3 regions of the Acinetobacter nosocomialis genome follow, and region 1 is predicted to be linked to each of the others. Evidence: predicted binding sites of a transcription regulator. Region 1 holds the regulator's gene; each other region holds the start of a gene.

The links. The regulator PhoB, encoded in region 1, activates phosphate uptake and scavenging genes when phosphate is short. The targets are predictions, from matches to a motif close to TGTCATNAANCTGTCATAA.
Region 2: ABLC00_RS12650 (NAD(+) kinase) is a predicted target of PhoB. The motif match lies at 2,722-2,740, and genes of this name have one in related genera.
Region 3: ABLC00_RS04955 (inorganic phosphate transporter) is a predicted target of PhoB. The motif match lies at 1,925-1,943, and genes of this name have one in related genera.

What each region holds. Positions count from the first base shown of each region.
Region 1 is NZ_CP157432.1:3,832,728-3,841,044, reverse strand. Features, by position in the region: gene ABLC00_RS17975 (hypothetical protein) at 1-153, shown strand, start outside; gene ABLC00_RS17970 (alpha/beta fold hydrolase) at 196-1,392, shown strand; gene phoR (phosphate regulon sensor histidine kinase PhoR) at 1,460-2,818, opposite strand; gene phoB (phosphate regulon transcriptional regulator PhoB) at 2,828-3,538, opposite strand; gene ABLC00_RS17955 (TetR/AcrR family transcriptional regulator) at 3,794-4,465, opposite strand; gene ABLC00_RS17950 (SDR family oxidoreductase) at 4,662-5,495, shown strand; gene ABLC00_RS17945 (MATE family efflux transporter) at 5,552-6,919, opposite strand; gene ABLC00_RS17940 (pyridoxal phosphate-dependent aminotransferase) at 7,025-8,179, opposite strand; gene ABLC00_RS17935 (DUF445 domain-containing protein) at 8,207-8,317, opposite strand, start outside.
Region 2 is NZ_CP157432.1:2,702,513-2,710,829, reverse strand. Features, by position in the region: gene ABLC00_RS12660 (tetratricopeptide repeat protein) at 1-258, opposite strand, end outside; gene mrcB (penicillin-binding protein 1B) at 279-2,675, opposite strand; gene ABLC00_RS12650 (NAD(+) kinase) at 2,861-3,769, shown strand; gene ABLC00_RS12645 (YeaC family protein) at 3,766-4,038, shown strand; gene ABLC00_RS12640 (glycosyl transferase family protein) at 4,250-5,254, opposite strand; gene ABLC00_RS12635 (dicarboxylate/amino acid:cation symporter) at 5,753-7,108, shown strand; gene ABLC00_RS12630 (acyl-CoA dehydrogenase family protein) at 7,268-8,317, shown strand, end outside.
Region 3 is NZ_CP157432.1:1,040,242-1,048,558, reverse strand. Features, by position in the region: gene ABLC00_RS04960 (D-serine ammonia-lyase) at 1-84, opposite strand, end outside; gene ABLC00_RS04955 (inorganic phosphate transporter) at 247-1,878, opposite strand; gene ABLC00_RS04950 (hypothetical protein) at 2,046-2,276, opposite strand; gene metH (methionine synthase) at 2,342-6,028, shown strand; gene ABLC00_RS04940 (hypothetical protein) at 6,080-7,351, opposite strand; partial or broken gene ABLC00_RS04935 (LysR substrate-binding domain-containing protein) at 7,512-7,718, shown strand; gene ABLC00_RS04930 (hypothetical protein) at 7,731-8,177, opposite strand.

The DNA.
Region 1 (8,317 bases):
TCTCTAGTTGCCATTCCATTTATTTTGCGTGGTTTGGCATTTCCATGGTTAAAGGCTAGATTTAGTGGAAATAGTGATCTATTTTGGTATGTGAGTTCTTTCATTTGCCTCTTGTTGGGTTCGTTATATGCAATAGGGGCATATTTTTTATAAGTTCAATTTGAAATGATGATTAGAAAGTAGAGGAGTAATCCCTTGATTAAAAAAAGTAATTCTTTATTAAAATTTTTATTGAGCAGTATTTGTTTGGCATCCGGTTCTGCTATGGCTACTCCAATGACAGATTTGAGTAAGCAAATAGTGAGTGAAAAACCGGGTTCTATACTGTCCATCGAACAACAAGATGTGACGAGTTTATTTCCTCATGCAGATCAACGTTTGCTGGTCAATTATCGTAGTCGAGGTGTGAATGGTGAACCTATCGTTGCCTCAGCATTTATTTTATTACCAAAAGGAACGCCTCCAAAAAATGGCTGGCCTATACTGGCTTGGGCGCATGGCACGACCGGAGTTGCTGACACCTGTGCACCTTCTGGTGACTATGTAGGTGGCCCTGTTCATTCTTATCAAGAAGTTGCTTCCAAAGCTTTAGATTCTTGGCTTGCACGCGGCTATGCGGTCGTTGCACCCGATTATCAGGGATTAGGTACGCTAGGTGCACATCCTTATATGAATGCCAAGAGCCAACTGCACACGGTGGTAGATGCCGTACGAGCGTTACATGCATTTAAGCCAAAAGATTTTAATAAACAGTGGCTAGTGATGGGCCATAGCCAAGGCGGAGCTGCTGCTATTGCCGTGGCGGCTTATGGGCAAAAAGATGCACCTGAACTAGATTTAAAAGGAGCGATTGCGCTTGCGCCAGGTGGCTATCAATATGAAGGCATTGCAGAGTATGTAAAAACTAATCCAAACCCAGAACCTAGCGTGGCAGCTTTCTTCCCGATTGTGTTATTGGGAGCGCAAGCAGCAGAACCAAGTATTGTCCCTGAAAATTTAGTTAGTCCCGAAATGAACACTGTGCTAACGCAAGCACGTAGCCGCTGTTTATCTGAACTTCAATCTGACTTGAAGAAATCACCTTCGAGCATATTTAAAGCTAATGCAGATTTAAGACCTCTTTTGACTTATCTGAAGCAGCAGTCCATTGAAAATATGGTGCCTACCGTACCATTAATGATCGTACAAGGTTCTAAAGATCATTTGGTTGACCCGAGAGGGACATATGCTTATTACCAACAGCTATGCAAATCAAAAAAGCCAACTATTTATCAAACAATTGATGGGGGAGATCATCGCGATGCACTGCGTCAGAGTAGTACTTTTGCCACCAACTTTTTAAATATTATAGAAAAAAATCAGACTAAATCTTATTGCTCTAATTTTAAATAAATAGTTTGAAATGTGACAAAAAAGCCGACTTTTCAAGAGTCGGCTTTTTATATGTGAGAAGGCAACTTTAGGTCATGTTATATAGTCTTTCTTTTGGAAAAACTGCGGTAAAGGTTGACCCTTCATTTTCTTTAGATTGCACGTCTAAATAAGCACCATGCTGCATAAGTACGTGTTTTACAATCGCAAGGCCTAAACCTGTTCCACCTGTTTGGCGACTACGGTCACTGTCTACGCGATAAAAGCGTTCGGTCAGACGCGGTAAATGTTTCGGGTTAATCCCGATACCGGTATCTTGTACGCTAAAGTAAGCATGTTCACCGTCATCATGCCAGCCAATGGTAATGGTTCCACCTTTGGGTGTGTATTTAATGGCATTGGTAATTAAATTACTAAATGCGCTGGCAATTTCCATGTCGGAACCAATCAGGTCACAGTGGCTATCAATATGCAAATTGAGTGTGTGGCCATAATCGGCATTGTAGGCCTGAGCATCATCAAACAGTTGATTCATTAAGCTCGGCATTTCAATAATCTGATTTTTTGCAATTTTTTTGTTGTTTTCTAAATTTGATAACAGCAATAAATCATTCACTAACGCATTCATACGTTTTGTTTGTGATTGCATTTGGTCAAATGCACGTTTCCAGCGTGGGCTAATATCTTCTTGGTCGGTAAATGTTTCGATATAGCCGCTCAGTACAGTTAAGGGGGTGCGAAGCTCATGCGAAATATTATCGACGAAGTCTTTACGCATTTGCTCAAGGTTGTGCATACGCGTTACGTCGTAAGCTACAAGTAAGCGACTTTCTCCACCGAACCGTGTGAGCTTAACCTGTACATAACGGTCATCATCAAGATTAGAATGGAGTTTAATCCCATCGGGCGCTTGATCAATATTGTTAAAATATTCAATAAAAGTAGGCTGACGCAAAATAGTTAATAAGTTGCGACCACGGTCAAGTGGACTAATTCCCAGTAAACGCTCTGCGGCTGGGTTCCACCATTCGATTTGATGTTGATCATCAATTAAAACAACTGCCTCAGCTAGGGCAACTAAAGAAGATTGGGCACGGTCAATTAGCCCAACCATTTCGGCCTGAACAATTCGTTCCTGACGCTGAGCACGATACACATTAAATAATAATGCCCCCCAAATACCACTTAGGTTGGGAGGAACATCGTAAGGATTGTTGGCAATCCAGTCATTCACCAAATATAAAGAACGTAACTGGAGCGCAAAAAACACCACGAAGGCGATAAAAATACAGCTCCAGAAATACCCAACCCCTAAACCGACTAAACCTGCAATAATCAGGAAAAATAATAAAAGTCGTAAATCTTGTTTAGCAAACGTCCACAAACTACTGTAACGGGAAAGCTTTTGTTCACGTACCTGTTCAGGGACGGGGTAAGGTTCATACATAAATTTTGGTTAACCTGCGGCTAAATCTGCACGTGTAGAGAAACGATAACCTGTACCACGTACGGTTTGAACAAATCGGTCAACACCAAAAGGTTCTAACACTTTACGCAAACGACGGATATGTACATCGATGGTACGGTCTTCGATGTATACATTACCGCCCCACACCTGATCGAGCAACTGGGCACGTGTATATGCACGTTCTGGATGGGTCATAAAAAATGCAAGCAAGCGATATTCTGTTGGCCCCATATCTAAAATGCTGTTACCAAAGCTCACGCGTTGGCTTACAGGATCAAGAATTAAACCATTGGCATCAATGGTTTTTTCACCGCTTAGCGCATTTGCACGGCGTAAAACAGCTTTAATACGAGAAACCAGTTCACGTGTTGAAAATGGCTTAGTCATATAATCGTCTGCACCGGCATCTAGACCTTGTACTTTGTGGTCTTCCTCACCGCGCGCAGTCAGCATAATGACTGGAATTTCTGCTAGGTTTTCATCGCGTTTTAAGCGGCGGCATAAATCCACACCACTTACGCCTCCAGGTAACATCCAATCAAGCAAGATAAGTGCTGGACGTTGGTCGACGATAATTTGATGGGCCTGTTTGGCATCTTCAGCCTGTAAACATTGAAAGCCTGCCATATCCAAAGAAGTATGGATCATTTCACGAATAGGAAGCTCATCATCGACAATTAAAATATAGTCATCTTTCACAGCGTAATACCTTGTAGATTTTAACGGTGAACCGTTTTGTAGTTATGACAGGCTTATTACAAAGATTAATTATGACAATTTCATTGCAGAAAAGTCTATAAAATCGAATTTAGCAATAATTTGTGACAAAAATACGGCAAGCACATGACCGAATGATGACAGGGATGCATAAATTTTCTTAAAGCCATTCAATATGTTAACAGTTTGCTTCCAGCTAGGTTTTTAGCCTTAAAGCAGTGTCAAAAAACTTTAATATTATTTTGAAACTTGTGCCAACAAAGACAAGAAAACAATACGGCAGGCTGTTAAAACTTGTTCAAGAGACTGCTCAAAGCCACCCATGACCCATCGAATCGCAATTTGAGTCACATATCCGTTTAAGCCCGTTGCAATTAAAGAGAGCTCATTTTCCTTGTGCTGTATTTGCGGCATGGTCAGCATAACGAACGCTTGAATCATACGGTCAAACTGGGCAAGGGTTTCCTGAATGGTGGCCTGATTATGTAATTCCTGAACCAGAACTGCATCAACGTAGACGATACGAGCTAAACGAGGGTCATCTTTTAAGGTTGTCAGAAGCGCTCTTAACCCTGCATCGACCATTTTTTCTGGATCTGGTGCAGCCTTAATCACAGCTTGCATTAAGTTTTGCTGTAATTCTTCAATCATTTTTAAAAAGATAGTTTGGAATAAATCCTCACTCTTTTTAAATGATTCATAAAAATAACGTTCAGTGAGTTTTGCTTCTTGGCAGACATCTTTTACCGTCACTGAAAAAAAGCCAAGGGTTCCATAAGTCGCAATACCGGCTTCAATGAGTTTTTCGCGGCGTACCTCTTTACGCTCAGAAAGAGATAATCCTTTGAACTGGCGTTCTTTACCCGCAGTTTTTGTTTTCTTTTTATTGGTTGAGTCGTTTGTCGCCATAAATAAATGGTTTCCTGATTTTTCGGTTTTTCAGCAAGTATGAGGCTTATGATAAAGCCGTCAGCAGAATTGTGCCAATCTATCTGAAATTACAGTGTACTATATTGACAATGAATATTGTCAAAATTATATTAAAAGAGTCTAAAGTGCACATGCAATGAACCAGTTGTGCAAATCGAAAAACAAAGGATGGACAATGAAAAATTTTAAAAACAAAGTCGCTGCAATCACGGGTGCAGGTTCTGGCATTGGGCAACAATTAGCAATTCTCTTAGCGAAACAAGGCTGCCATCTTTCATTAAGTGATATTAATGAAAAGGGTTTAGAGAAAACTGTTGAGCTATTAAAACCGTACAGTAATATTACTGTAACAACTAAAAAGTTGGATGTTTCTGATCGTGAAGCGGTAAAGCAGTGGGCACAGGAAACCGTTCAAGATCATGGCTCTGTTAATCTCATTTTTAACAATGCTGGTGTCGCTTTAGGTTCAACTGTAGAAGGCGCAAGCTACGAAGATTTAGAATGGATTGTTGGAATTAATTTTTGGGGCGTGGTTTACGGTACCAAAGAATTTTTACCGTTCATTAAGCAAACTCAAGATGGGCACATTATTAACATTTCGAGCTTATTTGGTTTAACAGCTCAGCCAACTCAGTCTGGCTATAATGCAACCAAATTTGCGGTGCGTGGATTTACCGAATCGTTACGCCAAGAGTTAGATATTGAAAAATGTGGCGTAAGTTCGCTATGTGTACATCCTGGCGGCATTCGCACCAATATTGCTAAAGCTGCAAAAATGAATGACAGTTTGAGTAGTTTGGGTATGGACCCAGCTAAATCTATTCAAAACTTTGATAAATTCCTACGTACCCCACCAGAAGAAGCAGCTCGTCAAATTCTAGATGCCGTTTTGAAAAATAAACGTCGTTTATTGATTGGTAGTGATGCAAAATTTCTTGATGCACTTCAGCGTTTGTTCCCAACTGGATATCAACGTGCTTCAACCGTTGTAACCAAATGGATGAAATAAGATTTAAATTAAAAAAGCCATCAATTGATGGCTTTTTTTATAAGGCTTAAGCTGTTTTAAATAAGAACTTTGATCTTCTTTTTCTTCCATATAAACTGGTAATACAAGCCTTGAACGATACAAAGGCTCACAAATGCCAAGGCATAAGCAATCCAGATCCCTTTAAGCCCCCACATGGAGCTAAACCAGTAAGCGCATGGGATTTCAATCAACAAAATAGCCGAGATATTTAACAGCATTGGGACGGTAACTGTACCGCTGGCCCGCATGATTGATGCAAAAATAGCACCTGCACCAAAAAATAAAATTGCCCAAAGTACAATAAATAAGAGCTGCTGTCCTAATACCACCACAGTTGGGTCGGTAATGAATAAGGCCATCAAATATTTTGAAAATAGATAGCCAAGTGCAATTAACACACCTGTGAATAAAAAGTTCATGCCTAAAGCTGTGCGGGTAACACGTGCGAGTAAGTCTGACTTACCTGCACCAATTGCTTGAGCTGCAAAAATTGAAGCTGCAATTGAGATAGACAAAGCAGGGAACTGAATATAGTTGAGTACTTGGTTGACGGCACCATAGGCAGCTGTGGCATGAGCGCCAAAGCGGTTAACCAAACCTACAATCACGAGTCCCGCCATAGAGGTGGTAATCATTTGAATACCAGTTGGCACACCCAGACGTAAAATGATCTTGCTCAGTTCTGGGTTGTGGCGGATATGCTGCAAAAGCTGGCGGTTCGGTCGAAGTGGGTGCTTTTTCTTATTTAGATAAATCGCAAGAAAAATTAAAATCGCAATATAACTAATAATTGATGCTATAGCGGGTGCAATAATCCCTAGAGCAGGGAAGCCAAAATAACCTTTAAGCAAAATTGGGGTAATAATCACACCGATTACACTGGTTAAAGCCAGTGCCAGTAAGGGCGTGGTGCTGTCACCTACACCACGTAAAATTGAGGTATAGATAATATAAACAAATAAAAGTGGACTACCTGCGAGCATCCATCGCACATAAGGTAAAGCAAGATGCATCACCTTGGGGTCAGTACCTAAAAGCTCTAAAATATCATGGGCGAAGAATGCCCCAATAATCGCGGTAATGACTCCCCCAATGATGGTCATAAAAAGAGTAGAACCCACCACACTTTGAACTTTTTCTATATCCTGCGCGCCCCATGCCTGTCCAACTAAAACAGTAGTACCAGTTGAAACTCCAATAATAAAGGCAAGTAGTAAAAACAAAATGGGGAAATATACAGAGACTGCGGCAATTGCATCGACACCCATCATTTGTCCAACAAAGATGGTATTAATGGTGCCAGATAAATTTTGCAAGATATTGGTAGCAATGAGCGGCAATAAGAAAACAAAAAATGTTTTCCATAGATTTTGCTGATGTATTAAAGATTGTCTTGGTGGCATGTGTTCTCCATCGCCCATCTCTTTGATGAGCGGGGCGGACATTCAACTTAGCATATTTAGTTGAAATTTCTTGTAGTGTTTTACTATGCTAAGTTTCTAAATTTATTAACATTCATTCAAGATTTCTCCTGCTTTTTGCAATGTTTCATCATTTTTAGCAAAGCAGAAACGAATCAGGCGTAAAGACTCAGGTGCTTGTTGGTAAAACACTGAAACAGGAATAGCCACAATTTTATGTTGCTCGGCAAGAAACTGGCACATTTCAACATCGTTTAAGTCGGGTCTAATCTGACTGTAATCAAGGTTTTGGAAATAAGTCCCTTGAGATGGTTTAAATAAAAAACGACTATTGTGAATTGCCTGATTAAAACGATCTCGTTTAGTCTGATAAAACTGTGAAAGTTCCTGAATATGTTCTGGATGTTGCTGCATATATTGCGCAAGCGCAATCTGACAAGGCGTCGTACCACAGAAATTTGCATATTGATAAATTTGCCGGAATAGACGCATTAATTCAGGTGCAGCAACACAGTAACCGGTTTTCCAGCCTGTCACATGAAAGGTTTTTCCAAAAGAGCCAATCACAAAACTACGTTCTCTAAGCTCTGGAAAATGCAACGCGCTAAAGTGCTGTTGACCATCAAAAACTAAGTGTTCATAGACTTCGTCGGATAAAACCAAAATATTTTTATCTTGAATCAGTTCAATAAGTTCTAACCAGTCCTGTTTTTCCCAAATGGTGCCAGTTGGATTGTGGGGTGTATTCACCACAATCATACGGGTTTTATCGTTAATCAAATCTTTAACTTGTTGCCAGTTCACTTTAAAGTCAGGTGCTTGTAGAGCAATACGAACAGCTTTACCGCCTGCTAACTCGACAGAAGGTCCATAGCTGTCATAACTCGGATCAAAAATAATGACTTCATCACCTGCATTGATGCAGGCTTGTATGGCACAGAAAATTGCTATGGTCGCGCCAGGGGTGATTGTGATTTCTGTGATAGGGTCAAGTTGAATTTGATCACGCTGCTGAAACTGTAAAGCGAGCTGTTCACGTAGCGCGAGAATGCCATCACCAGGTGGGTACTGGTTATGTCCAGCCAAAGTTGCCTGAGCTAAAGCTTCGAGCAAAGCAGGGGGTGCAGGAAAATCCGGGAAACCTTGTGAAAGGTTAAGTGCACCTAAGCGCTGTGCCATTGCCGTCATGGTACTAAAAATAGTGACCCCTTGTGCGGGCAATTTTGACTGAAGCTGTAGCATGTTATTCTCTTAAGATAATTATTAACGTTATAAAATCGATTCAATCGCTGCGCGAATTACACCTAGAGTTAAACCGATAAATGCACCGACCACAACACCGTTGACACGAATCATGTGTAAGTCGCCACCGACTTCGTT
Region 2 (8,317 bases), 1.1 Mb from region 1:
TAAAGTTTTAAAAGCTGGTAACTGGCTTCCATCCTCATTAAAGCGTTGGGGCTTTTTCTGCTGAGGAACAATCACCTGTAAACTTTTACGTTGAATATCTGGATGATCATAGGGTGTAATTTTTACACCAGATGGTGTCTCAGCATTCTTTTTCTCAGTAACAGGTGGTGTTTTCTCTTTTGGAGTTGAATGATCCGGTAAAGTTGTACAGCCGACCATAAGTACAGCACCAATATAAAAAACACCTTTCTTTAACATATCCTGTTTCCTGTTAATGCTTAGTTGTTATAACTACCACTAGAAATCACTCGTGTGTTATTCGACAGATCTTGTTCCATCTGGCTTTCACTCTCACGAATATAGCTATCGCTATTATCCGGTTGAGAAGCTGGTGCTGTGTTATCACTTTGTGGTGCGTATGTTGGATCAACTTGATAATACGGTGCTCCACATGGCGTAGCACGATGCGGAACCGTATGTGTCAGCATAGGGATATACATCGCGCCAGCACAAGCTTGTGCTGATAAATCACCTGTTGCATGGTCAATCCATTGCCACTGTACCGTGTCTGGCTGACGTAGATTTACTGGTGTTTGACGTAATTGTTTCATCACATTAATCCACACTGGTAATGCACCAGATGAACCTGTTAAGCCAGTTACTTTGTTGTCATCTAGACCTAACCATACTACAGCGACATGGTTCCCCGAATAACCAGCAAACCATGAGTCACGTGTATCGTTAGTTGTACCTGATTTACCAGCCAATTTTAAAGTAGGAGGTAAGCTGTTATACGCTGTGCGGCCCGTACCTGATGACATGACCTGTTGTAGGCCATAGTTCATGATATAGCCAACCGAAGGGTCAATGGTTTGTTGTACGTTTAAACCATAACGATCAAGTAAACGGCCATTTGCATCTACCACAGAACGAATCGCACGAGTTGGATATTTGAAACCACCTGTAGCGAAGTTTTCATAAATACCGAGTACTTCCATTGGTGACATATTAACTGCACCAAGGAAAATAGAAGGGTAGGCTGGAATTGGTGATTCAACACCAAATTTTCTTAAGTTGTTGGTAAAAGTAGATAACCCAAATTCTTGACCTAGACGAACTGCAGATAGGTTGTAAGAGTTTGCTAAGGCTTCACTTAAACTTACAACGCCATGACCACCGCCACTATAGTTTTTCGGTGTCCAGCTTTTACCGCCATCTACAGGAATGCTAATAGGAGCATCTTCGATCTTACTTGCCCAGTTATAACGTCCAGACTCAATTGCACTTAAATAAATAACTGGCTTCAATAAAGAACCGACTTGACGTTTTGCATCTAAAGCACGGTTAAAGCCAGTAAAATCTTGAGTTGAGCCAACGGCTGCAATCAACTCACCGTTTTCAGGATGTGCAATCAGTACCGCACCTTGCAAGTTTTTCAAGCGGGCAGGGTTACTTTGAGTAAGACGTTCTACAGATGCTTTAAATGCATCTTGAACCTGAGTTTGTGCAATTGGGTCCAAGGTCGTAAAAATACGTAATCCTTGATTAGTTAAATCGCTTTCTTGATATTCGGTACGTAACTGACGGCGCACAATATCTAGGAAATCAGGGAATTTTGCAGGACCTAAGCTTGGCTTGCTGAGAACACCTAAAGGACGTGCAATTTCAGTTTCATATTCGGCTTGAGTTAAATAACCCATTACACGCATGTTATTCAATACTGTATCGCGACGATTTTTTGCTCCTTCAGGGTTTTTCCAAGGGTTATATAAAGATGGCCCTTGAACTAAACCGACTAAATAAGCTTGTTGCGCGACATTAAGTTCCCGAAGTGGTAAACCAAAATAAAACTGCGAAGCCAAGCCATAACCATTAATTGAATAGTTACCATTTTGGCCTAAATTTACTTCATTTAAATAAGCTTCTAAAATTTCATCTTTGCTGTAATGAAGCTCAATAAGTAAAGCCATTAATGCTTCATTAACTTTACGCTTTAATGTACGTTCAGGGGTTAGATAGAAATTTTTGACTAACTGTTGTGTCAGGGTTGAACCACCTTGGCGACGTCCTCCAGTGACATTACTTACCAAAGCACGTGCTGTACCACGAATTGAAATACCGTGGTGATGGTAGAAATTACGGTCTTCTGTAGAAATTAAAGCTTCAATGAGTGGTTTAGGAACATTATTGAGTTTGATCAGAACACGGTCTTCATTATGCTGAGGATAGATTCCCCCAATCAGTAAAGGTTCTAAACGAGCCACACCTGTTGAAGAAGGTTTTGTACTGCGTACCTCTGCAACTTGGTCGTTTGCAAAGCTAAGTTCTAAAACTTGTTCCGGTTCTACGCTATCACCATAGTCAAAACCGCGTGTATGTACATACATGTTGCTGCCTTGAGCAACGAAGGTTCCAGACTTGTCATAATTACTTGAAGTTTTGTAACCTAATAATTTTAATTCTTGGGTAAAATTTGCTTGAGTAATGGGTGCATTATTATAAATTTCCAAAGGCCGAGCGAACACTTTGGCAGGAATGTCCCAGCGCTGTCCTTCAAATTTTTCACGGATAATATTATCTAAACGAATCAGATAGATACTAAGAGCAATAAAAGCACCAATCACCAATATGGAAAAAATTAGCGCGAAGAAACCGATACCACGTTCAAACTTCATATAAATGAGATAAAACCCTAAACAATACGTTAATGATGCGATAGCTTGTCATCAATTTGCAATGATAAAACTGTGAATAAATGGAAAACTTAGATTGAATTTTACAGCATCTTGTTGTTATGTTTTTTTAAATTAATCAGGTTAATGTTATGATAGCGTAGAATCGCAGCGGAGCTTACTCATTCGTGCAAATTTCACATAAGTCCTTCAGAAACGTCGGGTTAATTGGTCGACCGGATAAATCATCAGTTGTAGAAACACTATGTTTAATTCATGACCATTTGCTAAGTTTAGGCCTAAACCCCATTTTTGATCAGGAAACTGCCGAATTAGTGCCCTATGATCATGCACAAGTTGTTAGTCGTCACTTATTAGGTGAAGTTGCTGATCTGGTGATTGTAGTAGGTGGAGATGGTTCTTTACTTCATGCAGCTAGAGCTTTAGTTCGCTACAATACACCTGTCATTGGTATTAACCGTGGGCGTTTAGGATTTTTAACTGATATTAAGCCTGCGGAAGCTATTTTTAAACTTGATCAGGTATTACAAGGTCATTTCCAACTTGATCGCCGTTTCTTGCTTGAAATGGAAGTACGGACCAATGGTGAAGTCATTTATGATGCAATTGCTTTAAATGACGTTGTACTACACTCAGGTAAGTCGGTACATATGATCGACTTTGAACTTAATATTGATGGTCAATATGTTTACCGTCAGCATAGTGATGGTTTAATTGTTTCGACCCCGACAGGATCAACTGCTTATGCATTGTCAGGTGGTGGTCCAATTTTACATCCGAGTATGGATGCTATTGCATTAGTCCCTATGCACCCCCATACATTATCTTCACGCCCAATCGTAGTTGGTGGGCAAAGTGAAATTAAAATCGTCATTCGCGAAAATCGGGTATTACCGATGGTGAGTGCAGATGGGCAACATAGTGTATCGCTCAATGTTGGTGACAGTTTGCACATCCGCAAACACCCATTTAAATTAAGTTTATTACACCCACCAGGTTATGATTTCTATATGGCTTGTCGTACCAAACTGGGTTGGAACCAAGATTTTGAATCTTTTCAAAGAGATGAATCATGAATATTGAACAAATGCTATCTGTTTTAAACCCTGAAATTGTAGAGCGTTTAAAAACAGCAGTAGAAATTGGTAAATGGCCAAATGGTGTTGTTTTAACGAAAGAGCAGCGCGAAACATGTATGCAAGCCGTGATTGCTTGGGAGTTAAAGAACTTACCGGAAGAACAGCGTAGCGGTTATATTGACCGTGGTACAAAAGAAGAGGGTGAGGTTTGTGAAGATGATCATCACAAGCATGAGCCTGAATTTAAACCGATTCGTTTTGTTTAAAACCGTATTTTAAAACAAAAGAATAAATCCTAGTTAGCATTTGCTATCGCGTCGGCGACATGGATGTCGCCAGTTGAGCAACAGTACATGGAAGTACTGTTTGCTCAACAAAAGATTTTTGTTACTTTTCATCTTTGAAAAGTAAGTATTGCCTATATGTAGCAATATAAGAAAAACATGCTATAGAAGGCTGTATGGTCTTATATTAGTTTTATTGGCTTGAATTACGTGTTTCCCATAACACTTTTGCTTTTTGCATTGCTTCCTCAAAATTAGAAACAACGCCCATGGTATATAACGCAATACCCATAGTTTCTGTTACGGCCATTTCCCCATATTCATGATTTTGCTTTCCAAGCCAGACCGCTTTAAAGGTGGCTAAGTCTAACTCTTCTTCAATTGGGCTACGTTCAGGCGTAAGCTTTGGCAACTCATGCTCATAGAGTTCTCCATTTTTAATTCCGCAAATCAGGGTTTTCGCGTCTGGGTTTCGTTCAAATTCACCGCCTTCACCTTTAATGACTGCACTATTTTGATAGCCTAAGCGAAGCGCACTATGCTGATGAGAAGTTCTGTATGCAGGATGGAATATGGCTTGCAAGGTGGCCTTAGCGCTAAAAGGATTAATGAGGCGGGCTAACGTATGAATAGGCGAGCGTAAACCCATCACATTTCTCAAAGAAATTAAATCACTTAAAACAGGTGAAATTACATCTAATGGTAAGTAAGCAAAATTCTGTTCGGCCAATTGTGTGCGGACTTCTTGTTCAGAATGGCAAATTTTATAATCTAAATATTGCAAAACTTGTTCGGTATAGACCCGGTTAATCGTATGTCCAGAAGCGCCATGCATGACGATTTTATAGCTGTGGTGAGCAAGGGTAAGAGCTGCTAATAAAAACCAAGGGTAATGTTTCCGCTTGCCTGCATAAGATGACCAGTCCAAGTCCACATCTAAAGGTTGAAAATTAAGTTGGTCTTTGGTGGCTTGTACAAAGCCTGCAAGCTCATCAATGGACTCTTCTTTAACACGTAGCAGCATTAAAAAAGCACCCAACTGAACATCAAGAACTTCACCTTTTAAAATCATGGTAAAAGCCTGATAGGCCTCTTCATAACTTAGTGAGCGAGAGCCGGTTTTCCCCTTACCTAAAATACGGACATATTGAGCAAAGGGATGTTCAGCATCTTTATAGATATTACGTTTAGTATTCATGGCAATTCAAAACAGTAAAAATAAGGGGGAGACAGCTCAAAATGAATTGTCTACAAGGACTTATCAATATGACATAAAAAACTGCTGAAAAAATATCAAAAGTGTTTCTCATACTAAAGTCTTAAGGCTGCATGAGTGTTTTTTGTGCGTATTAGCCAAAATTTTAACCGAATTGCTATTTAATTCGAGTAAACTTTCACGTGCTTTTTTGAGCACTCATATCATAATTTTATGTGATTCTCCTATATCTTCAGCTTTTTATTGGAAAAGTAAGAGGTTATTTCTGGCTACTCAAAGTGGTTGGAAACTTCAGGTATTCTCCTGTTTTAGAAAACTGTATTTCGTTTTCATTGAGGTAGTAGGAAGGTTTTTTGTTCCCAAAAAACCGTTTCCCTTTTGCGGTGTTTATGTGAAAGGTTAGGGCTGTGTATTCGTAAAGAATAGACGTTTCATTTTGATATTTCCAACGGACTTGGAAATATAGATTGAAGTAAAGTTATGGCTAAAAAACCGATTTATAAATCACTTTATTTTCAAGTGATTATTGCGATTATTGCGGGTGTTCTGGTTGGGCATTTCTCACCAAGTACAACGCAAATAGTGAATGGTGTTGAACACCATATTCCAGGTTTAGGTGAGCAACTCAAGCCATTAGGTGATGCTTTTATTCGTTTGATTAAAATGATCATCGCACCTGTTATTTTCTGTACAGTGGTCAGTGGTATCGCTGGTATGGAAAGTATGAAGTCAGTGGGTAAAACTGGCGGTGTTGCGTTGTTATACTTCGAGATCGTTTCAACAATCGCACTTCTGATTGGCCTTGTGGTGATTAACATTGCAAAGCCAGGCGTAGGAATGAATATTGATCCTGCGACTCTGGACACTTCAGGTATCCAAAAATACGTCACTTCTGGTGAGTCACAATCTACCGTTGATTTCTTAATGCATATCATCCCAGATACAGTAGTGGGTGCATTTGCAAATGGTGAAATCTTACAGGTCCTTCTTTTTGCAATTCTATTTGGCTTTGCACTGCATAAGTTAGGTGATGCAGGACGTCCGGTATTAAAGTTAATTGATCAAATTGCACATGTGTTCTTTAACATTGTAAATATGATCATGAAGCTTGCTCCACTAGGTGCGTTCGGGGCAATGGCGTTTACTATCGGTAAATATGGTGTGGGTTCACTGGTACAGTTGGGCCAGCTCATCCTCTGTTTCTACATTACCTGTTTATTATTTATTTTCTTGGTATTAGGAACCATCAGCCGTTTGAGTGGATTTAGCATTCTTAAAATGGTGCGTTTGATTCGTGAAGAACTTTTAATTGTACTTGGTACATCTTCTTCTGAGTCAGTTCTACCACGTATGCTACGTAAGCTTGAAATCGCAGGTTGTGAAAAGTCTGTGGTTGGTTTAGTCATCCCAACAGGTTATTCATTTAACCTCGATGGTACTTCAATTTATTTGACCATGGCTGCAATCTTTATTGCTCAGGCAACAAATACACAGCTTGATATCCAGCATCAAATTACTTTGCTATTGGTACTTTTAATTTCATCTAAAGGTGCGGCGGGTGTAACGGGTTCTGGTTTTATTGTTATGGCTGCAACTTTATCTGCTGTTGGTCATATACCAGTTGCAGGTTTGGCATTGATTTTAGGTATTGACCGTTTCATGTCAGAAGCTCGTGCTTTAACGAACCTTGTTGGTAACTCTTTAGCAACGATTGTGGTTGCGAAATGGGTTGGTGCATTAGATAAAGATAAACTAAATGATGCACTGAATAATCCCGATGAAGTAGATAGAAAAATGCTTGAGCAAAAAAGTGTAATTGCTGAGGCATCTCACTAATCATTTATCGTAATAAAAAAGGAGGCTAAGCTTCCTTTTTTATTGGCTGACTGAAAAGTACAGTTTAAATGAGCAGCTATGCCATGACAGTAACTAAAAAAATGATTAGCATGCACAGCAATGAGATTCGATAAAACAATAAAGCCGAAGGAAAATATTATGTTGGCATATGATGCAGATTTAGAATTATTCCGTGATAATTTTAAACGTTTTATGAATGAGCATATTGCTCCACATTACGACCAATGGGAACGTGAAGGAATTATGCCGCGTTCAGTGTGGAATCAACTGGGCGAAAATGGCTTTCTATGTGTGGATGTCCCAGAAGAATATGGCGGTTATGGGGTTCCAACTTACTATTCATTAATGTTAGTTGAAGAGTCTGCTCGAGCTGGTTTTTGTGCATTATCAACTGCTATTTCATGTCACTCTGAAATTGCTGCACCTTATATTTTACATATTGGTACAGAAGAGCAAAAACAATATTGGTTGCCGAAAATGGTAACTGGTGAAGTGGTTGGGGCAATTGGTATGACTGAACCGGGTGCTGGTTCAGACTTACAATCAATGCGTACGAGCGCCATTTTGCAAGATGACCATTATTTACTAAATGGATCAAAAACATTTATTTCAAATGGTCAACATGCTGACCTTGTGGTGCTTGCAGTAAAAACCGATCCTCAAGCGCGTGCGAAAGGGGTGTCATTATTATTGGCAGATACTCATCTGGAAGGCTTTAAGAAAGGTACCAACCTAGACAAAATCGGTCTGCATTCTCAAGATACTTCTGAGCTATTTTTTGACAATGTTAAGGTTCCTAAAAACCAGTTACTCGGTCAAGCTGGACAAGGCTTTGCTTATTTAATGCAAGAGTTACCGCGAGAACGTACCGCTATTGCATCTACCGCAATTGGAGCTATTCGTGGTGCAATTGATTTAGCAACGGCTTATGTAAAAGAACGTCATGCATTTGGTCAGCCTATTTCTCAATTCCAAAATACGCGTTTTGTTTTAGCTCAAGCAAAAATTGATGAGCTTGCTACTACTGCTTTTTATGAGAGAAACGTTGCTTTATATCAAGAAGGTAAACTTGATGTTGAAACGGCTGCAGCACTGAAAAGTTTTAGTACAGATATGCAAATGAAAGTAGCTGACAACTTGCTGCAACTTTTTGGTGGTTATGGTTATATGACTGAATATCCAATTTCA
Region 3 (8,317 bases), 1.2 Mb from region 1:
AAACCAAAATGTTTCTTGGTAATCTTGTAATGTTTGAATGAGTGGGAATTGTTGTTTGAGTTGATCGAGTTGAACCGTTTTCATCCTATATCCTTTCATCAATTTTTGAGCTAGTCACCTAGCAATAAGTATTTGCAGTAATCATTCATTCTTTACTGAGTTTATTTGAAAAAAGCGATCTTTTTTTTAAATGTGACAATAAAAAAGCCACTAATAATAGTGGCTTTTTAGATTTAAGCAGACAACTTAAATGAACTTTAAGAACAACCAATATAAACCACCTGACAAACAGATGGTCGCAGGTAAAGTAAATATCCAAGCTGACAAAATTGTCTTAATGGTATTAAAGTTTAGACCTGATTTATTTGCAACCATGGTACCCGCAACAGCACTGTTTAAAACATGAGTAGTTGAAACTGGCATACCTAAACCATCTGCTGCTGCAATAGTACTCATTGCAATAAGCTCAGCAGACATACCTTGACCATAAGTCATATGGTTCTTACCAATACGCTCACCTACAGTCACCACAATACGTTTCCAACCAACCATAGTGCCAAGACCAAGCGCTAATGCAACCGCAACTTTCACCCAGTTTGGAATGTACTGTAAGAATGAATCCAAGCTACCGCGATAATCTTTCACAAGCTTTTTCTGTGAATCATCCATTTTTGGTAAAGCATCTGCTTTGTCCAAACGTTTAAACGTGGTTGTGCTTAAATACATATCATTACGAATTTCACTAATCGCAGCTTCAGGAATATCTTTTAAGTCGCTATAGCTAGAAACACGAGCACCTAAATGATCAGTCATACTTGCCAATGCAGGTACAACTTCAGGTGTCTGTTGCTTGGTTTGAATATATTTAGTTAAAACTTCACGCGCTTTTTCATCAGTCAATTCTTGCTGATTATGGTTTAACAAAACAGCAGTTTGAGAAGAAAGCTGGTGGAATGATTGAACCTGTTGTGTATCTAGGTTTTTATTTATTGAATAAGCTAACGGTACTAAACCAACCAAAATGAGCATGATGAGACCCATACCTTTTTGGCCGTCATTTGAACCGTGTGCAAAACTTACACCTGTACAGGTAAAGATTAAAATTGCACGAATGATTGCTGGTGGTGGCTTATTACCTTCAGGTGGCTGGAATAATTCTAATTGGCGTTTGAAAATAGTTTTAACCAACAAGAATAAGATTGCTGCAAAAGCAAAACCAATTAAAGGTGAAAATAATAATGCCTTACCTACTTTAATCACCTGGTCCATATCTACACCACTGGTCGTTACGCCAGTCGATGCACTCAATAGATGGTTCATAATACCCACACCCAAAATTGAACCAATCAAGGTGTGAGAGCTAGAAGCTGGGATTCCTAAGAACCAAGTACCAAGGTTCCAAAGAATTGCAGCGATTAACAATGCAAAAACCATTGCAAAGCCAGCACCGCTACCCATGTTCATGATAAGTTCAACAGGAAGCAATGCAATAATGCCATAAGCAACAGCACCACTTGCGACCATTACCCCAAGAAAATTACAAAAACCAGCCCACATGACTGCAACTGGTGCAGGCAATGCATTTGTATAAATGACCGTTGCAACTGCATTAGCAGTATCGTGGAAACCGTTTACAAATTCAAAGCCCAATGCAATGAAAAGTGCAGTAGATAAAAGAATAACCGAATAAAGGCTCAAAGGTGGAACATGCGCTAAATCAGCACTAACCTGAAACCCAATATAAATAAGTGTTGCAACAATAATCGTCAGAAACACCGGCATAAAAAATTTCGGTGTTGGGACGTGTACATTCGTCGATTTTGCTTGCAGGTTTGCCGCAAGTTTTGAATCCGAAACAGGGGGTAGATTAGAATTCATGCAGACGGTAAGAGGATAATAAAATCCTCTGTATTCTTAAATTAAATTATGACAATTATATGACAAAGAGCCGCCTGATGAAGTCAATTTTTTATATTTTGACCTCATTTGATGCACCTTTCCCCGATCATTTTTATTTTATTTTTAAAATACAATAACTTAATTCATTATTTATGAGCTCCTTTTGTGCTTATTTTTACAGCAAAAAAATAAATAAAATGGCCTATATGTCTATTTTTCATACAGAACAACTGTAATATTTCGGCATATTGAGCATGAAATATTTCAATATCATGATCATTTGATGAATATTTCATGAAAATTCTTTCGTTTTTGTCATAAAACACCCTCTTTTTTATTTTTTTACTTATTGTCTCATGACCTTCGTAGGTCATCATTTGTGCTGCTATTCTGTTACAATAGCGCCGCATTTTTAAATTCATATAAAAGATCGGGGTTTTCTATGTCTACGCTTGCCACCCTAAAAGCGCTTCTTGCTAAACGCATTCTGATTATTGATGGTGCTATGGGAACTATGATCCAGCGCCATAAATTAGAAGAAGCCGACTACCGTGGTGAGCGTTTTGCCGATTGGGCACATGACTTAAAGGGTAATAATGACCTTTTAGTTTTGACACAACCTCAAATTATTCAAGGCATTCATGAAGCTTATCTTGATGCTGGTGCAGATATTATTGAAACCAACAGCTTTAATGGCACGCGTGTTTCAATGTCTGACTATCACATGGAAGATCTTGTTCCAGAGATTAACCGTGAAGCAGCACGTTTAGCCAAAGCAGCTTGTGAAAAATATTCAACTCCAGAAAAACCACGTTTTGTTGCTGGTGTACTTGGGCCTACATCGCGTACTTGTTCAATTTCACCGAATGTAAATGACCCTGCTTTTCGTAACATTACCTTTGATGAGTTAAAAGAAAACTACATTGAAGCGACTCATGCACTGATTGAAGGCGGTGTAGATATCATTTTGATTGAAACCGTATTTGATACATTAAACTGTAAAGCAGCGATTTTTGCAGTCAAAGAAGTCTTTAAACAAATTGGTCGTGAATTACCAATTATGATTTCAGGGACAATTACCGATGCATCAGGTCGTACTTTAACGGGTCAGACTGCGGAAGCTTTCTGGAACTCTGTGCGCCATGGTGATTTGCTTTCAATCGGTTTTAACTGTGCCCTTGGTGCAGATGCTATGCGTCCTCACGTAAAAACCATTTCTGATGTCGCAGATACTTTCGTTTCAGCACACCCCAATGCGGGCTTACCAAACGCATTTGGTGGATATGACGAAACACCTGAGCAAACTGCAGCTTTCTTAAAAGAATTTGCTGAAAGCGGTTTAATTAATATTACTGGTGGTTGCTGTGGTACGACACCAGACCATATTCGCGCCATTGCCAATGCAGTCAAAGATATTGCACCTCGCCAAGTACCTGAAACCGTACCTGCTTGTCGCCTAAGTGGTTTAGAGCCATTTAATATTTATGATGACTCTCTCTTTGTAAACGTTGGTGAACGTACTAACGTTACCGGTTCTAAAAAATTCTTACGCCTCATTCGTGAAGAAAACTTTGCCGAAGCTTTAGAGGTTGCACAGCAACAAGTGGAAGCTGGCGCGCAAATTATTGACATTAACATGGATGAAGGGATGCTCGATTCGCAAAATGCGATGGTGCATTTCTTAAACCTTGTAGCATCAGAACCTGATATTTCACGTGTGCCAATCATGATTGACTCATCAAAATGGGAAATCATTGAAGCTGGCTTAAAATGCGTACAAGGTAAACCGGTTGTTAACTCCATTTCCTTAAAAGAAGGTTATGACGAGTTTGTCGAAAAAGCCCGCCTCTGCCGTCAATATGGTGCCGCAATTATTGTGATGGCCTTTGATGAAGCTGGACAAGCTGACACTGCTGAACGTAAACGCGAAATCTGTAAGCGCTCATACGATATTTTAGTGAATGAAGTAGGCTTCCCTGCTGAAGATATTATTTTTGACCCGAACGTGTTCGCAGTAGCAACTGGCATTGAGGAACATAACAACTACGCGGTCGATTTTATTGAAGCAACAGGTTGGATTAAACAGAACTTACCACATGCCATGATTTCTGGTGGTGTATCGAACGTTTCGTTCTCGTTCCGTGGTAATGAACCCGTTCGTGAAGCCATTCACTCGGTGTTCTTGTACCATGCCATTAAGCAAGGCATGACCATGGGTATTGTGAACGCTGGGCAAATGGCAATTTATGATGATATTCCAGCCGAGCTAAAAGAAGCTGTTGAAGATGTCATATTAAACCAAAACCAAGGTGAATCTGGTCAAGCTGCGACTGAGAAACTGCTTGAAGTAGCAGAAAAATACCGCGGACAAGGCGGCGCAGCTAAAGAAGCTGAAAACCTTGAATGGCGTAATGAGTCGGTTGAAAAACGTCTTGAATATGCACTAGTTAAAGGTATTACGACTTATATTGACCAAGACACCGAAGAAGCGCGCTTAAAATCTAAACGTCCTTTAGATGTGATTGAAGGACCGCTGATGGACGGTATGAACGTGGTTGGTGACTTGTTTGGTTCAGGCAAAATGTTCTTACCGCAGGTTGTGAAATCTGCCCGTGTAATGAAACAAGCTGTAGCATGGCTCAACCCCTACATTGAAGCTGAAAAGTCTGAAGGACAATCTAAAGGTAAAGTCCTCATGGCAACGGTAAAAGGCGACGTACACGATATTGGTAAGAATATTGTAGGCGTGGTACTTGGCTGTAATGGTTATGACATTGTTGACCTTGGTGTAATGGTACCTTGCGAGAAAATCTTACAAACCGCAATTGATGAAAAATGTGACATCATCGGGTTGTCTGGTCTGATCACTCCATCTTTAGATGAAATGGTATTTGTTGCGAAAGAAATGCAACGCAAAGGCTTTAACATTCCTCTATTAATTGGTGGTGCGACGACATCTAAAGCCCACACGGCAGTAAAAATTGACCCTCAGTATCAGAATGATGCAGTAATTTATGTTGCCGATGCTTCACGTGCTGTAGGTGTTGCTACAACCTTGCTTTCTAAAGACATGCGAGGTGCATTTATTGAAGAGCACCGTGCTGAATATGCCAAAATTCGTGAACGTTTAGCCAACAAACAACCAAAAGCGGCCAAACTGACTTATAAAGAGTCGGTTGAAAATGGTTTTAAAATTGATGAAAGCTACGTGCCACCAAAACCAAATCTTTTAGGAACACAAGTTTTAAAGAATTATCCGCTTGCAACACTCGTGGATTATTTTGACTGGACACCATTCTTTATTTCATGGAGCTTGGCAGGTAAATTCCCGAAAATTTTAGAAGATGAAGTGGTTGGTGAAGCTGCAACAGATTTGTACAATCAAGCTCAAGCAATGTTGAAAGATATTATCGACAATAACCGTTTTGATGCTCGTGCCGTATTCGGTATGTTCCCTGCTCAGCGCACTGATGCAGACACAGTGAGCGTATTTGATGAAGCGGGGCAAAATGTTACGCATACTTTTGAGCACTTACGCCAGCAATCTGACAAAGTGACAGGTAAACCAAACTTGTCTTTGGCAGATTACATCCGTGCTGATAGCGAGCAGCAGGACTACTTAGGCGGATTCACTGTATCGATTTTTGGTGCAGAAGAATTGGCAAATGAATACAAAGCCAAAGGTGATGATTACTCTGCAATTTTAGTTCAGTCACTAGCCGACCGTTTTGCAGAAGCTTTTGCCGAACACTTACATGAACGCATTCGTAAAGAGTTCTGGGGTTATAAAGCTGATGAACAGCTTAGTAATGAAGAACTGATTAAAGAGAAATATGTCGGTATTCGCCCTGCACCAGGTTACCCTGCTTGCCCTGAGCACTCTGAAAAAGCAGTATTGTTTGACTGGTTAGGTTCTACCGACAAAATTGGTACTAAACTGACTGAACACTTTGCAATGATGCCGCCATCTTCGGTAAGTGGTTTCTATTATTCTCATCCACAAAGTGAATACTTCAACGTAGGTAAAATCTCTCAAGACCAACTTGAAGATTATGCAAAACGTAAAGGTTGGACACTAGATGAAGCAAAGCGTTGGTTAGCGCCGAATTTAGATGACTCGATTGTTTAAGTTTAAATAGTAATAAAAAATCCCCTCTAGTGAGGGGATTTTTTATCATATTTAATCAATAATTCCTGGAATATAAATCATTCCATTGAAAACATCTTCACCTAATTTAACATTATTAAATCTAAAAGTTTTTTTATCATTATCCATAGATAAACCTGAACAAGATTTATAGCGATCTCCACAAACTATTTTTTCATTTTCTTTCGTAGTTTCAATTGAAATATGACCATTGAATTCTTGAATTACTTCCAATGGATAAGCTCCTGTTTGCCCTATTAAACTAATAGAATATTTTTTCTGATCATTTACGACATAAGCGAAACCATAATTTTGGCGCAATATAGGATATATTTCTTTATTAATTAAAATATTAGAAGTATTCCTAGGAATATTATATTCCAAATCTAACACTCTAAATTTATTTCGTTCTTTATCAAATAAATTCAAGTTCTGTATATTAATAGATAGTATCTTTTCATTATCTCCCCACGAGATCGACGAAGCAGGAACTAAGCCATAAAAGGAAAAACCTGGTTCATAATTTGTTAAATTATAATTTCGAACTTTAAGTTGTATATCTTTAGAATATTGATTATTATTACTTTCTTTAAATATTTCAATATTCACAATATCATCATCTTTTTTAAAAACAAGTTCATCTACACTACCAATGTTTTTATTATTTCCATCTTTATAAATAATAATATCTGAATTCATATCAGATAATTTATATACTTGATTATCTAATTCGAGGATACCTATCCCACTTTTTCTTGGAAATCTATCTTTATTAAAACCCACCCAGTTAGAGGGTATTTTTAATTCTAAGTTACCTGTAATTTTTGCCGTTAAATCTTTTTTTTCTATCCAGTCAACTAAATAATTTTTCCATAATTTATTAAAATTATTTTTAAATCTTATATTTAATTGTCTACTATCATTATCAAAACTATATTCCGTATTATCTGAACAGTCTTCATAATTTATACAAAATAAAACACTCATATCATTATATTTATTTATCCAAGCAAGTGAGGCAAAACGTGCCTTATTACTTTCAGCCAAAAGCTGTAATTCACCATAAATAGGAAGGTCCGTTTTATCGGGTTTGTTAAAATAGAGAGTTACATCTGAGCTATTTCCTTGGGCTATTAAGCTATATTCCTCTTCTTTTACATTCAAGTTAACTTTATCATTAAAATTTTCAGCTTCGATTGTAAGCATATTTTTTTCATACTCATTTTCTTCTCTTTTGGACTCCTCCCCACAACCAATTAAAAAAATAGTACTTAATACACTTATTTTGATTAGTTTATAACTCATAAGATCCTCATATTAATTTTTTGTTTTTTAAATCCCTACAGATATTATCATCAATTACAAATATTAATACCATTAAATTCAATTATTTATTTTGAAAAAAAGATAAAATCAACCTTCCAAGTCTCTATCATAATTTTTAGTTTTAAAAAACTCGATATTTGAAGCAGCTATGCATGGACTAGGATTTGTTTTGGAAAGTAATTTACTCACTCAAAATTATTTGGACTCAGGAAAGTTGGTTAGAGTTTTTGCAGATGAACTATCGATTCCTATTTCTGCTCATCATTTGGTATATCCTCGAACGCATCAATTTATTCCTAAAATTGAACTGTTTTTAAACTGGATTCATGATGAGTTAGCAGATTGAGAAAGTGATTTCTTAAATGATCTGAATTTCCTCAACTCTTAAGTGATGCATCATCTCTCGAACAAATACAAAGTAGGTAAAAACATAAACCTGATCTCGAGCCACTTGGTTTGTGTAGTAGCTTAAACGCTCAATAAAATCATTAAATCCATGCTCAAGCTCAATACGGCTGATTTGCTTTTTAGCACTAAAAAATAACTCACTGAGTTGTGCCATGGCGGTATCAGCCGTAACAACTACCCCACTTATCTTTAAATTTCTGAGGGGCTGAGACTCGATGATTTCTTCAATAAAATAAATCATCTTTTCAACCGCAAGCTCATCAACAACGCCATTGCTGATACTTTTTGAATTAATAAAACCCAAACCCTGTTCAAGTTGAATGTGCTGGTTGTCTAAATCAAATGACAAGCCATTAAGAGCAAGTGAAAATTTTAAAACTGAGACAGAATGAGTCATAAAAATAGCTTACCGCTGAGTTTTATTAATAGGACTAGGGCCAGTTTGTTCAATAGTTAGAGTTAACAGCGCTAATCCTCATTAACACTATATATAATAAAAACCTCTTTAAAAAGACGAAAAATCAATCTTATATTCAT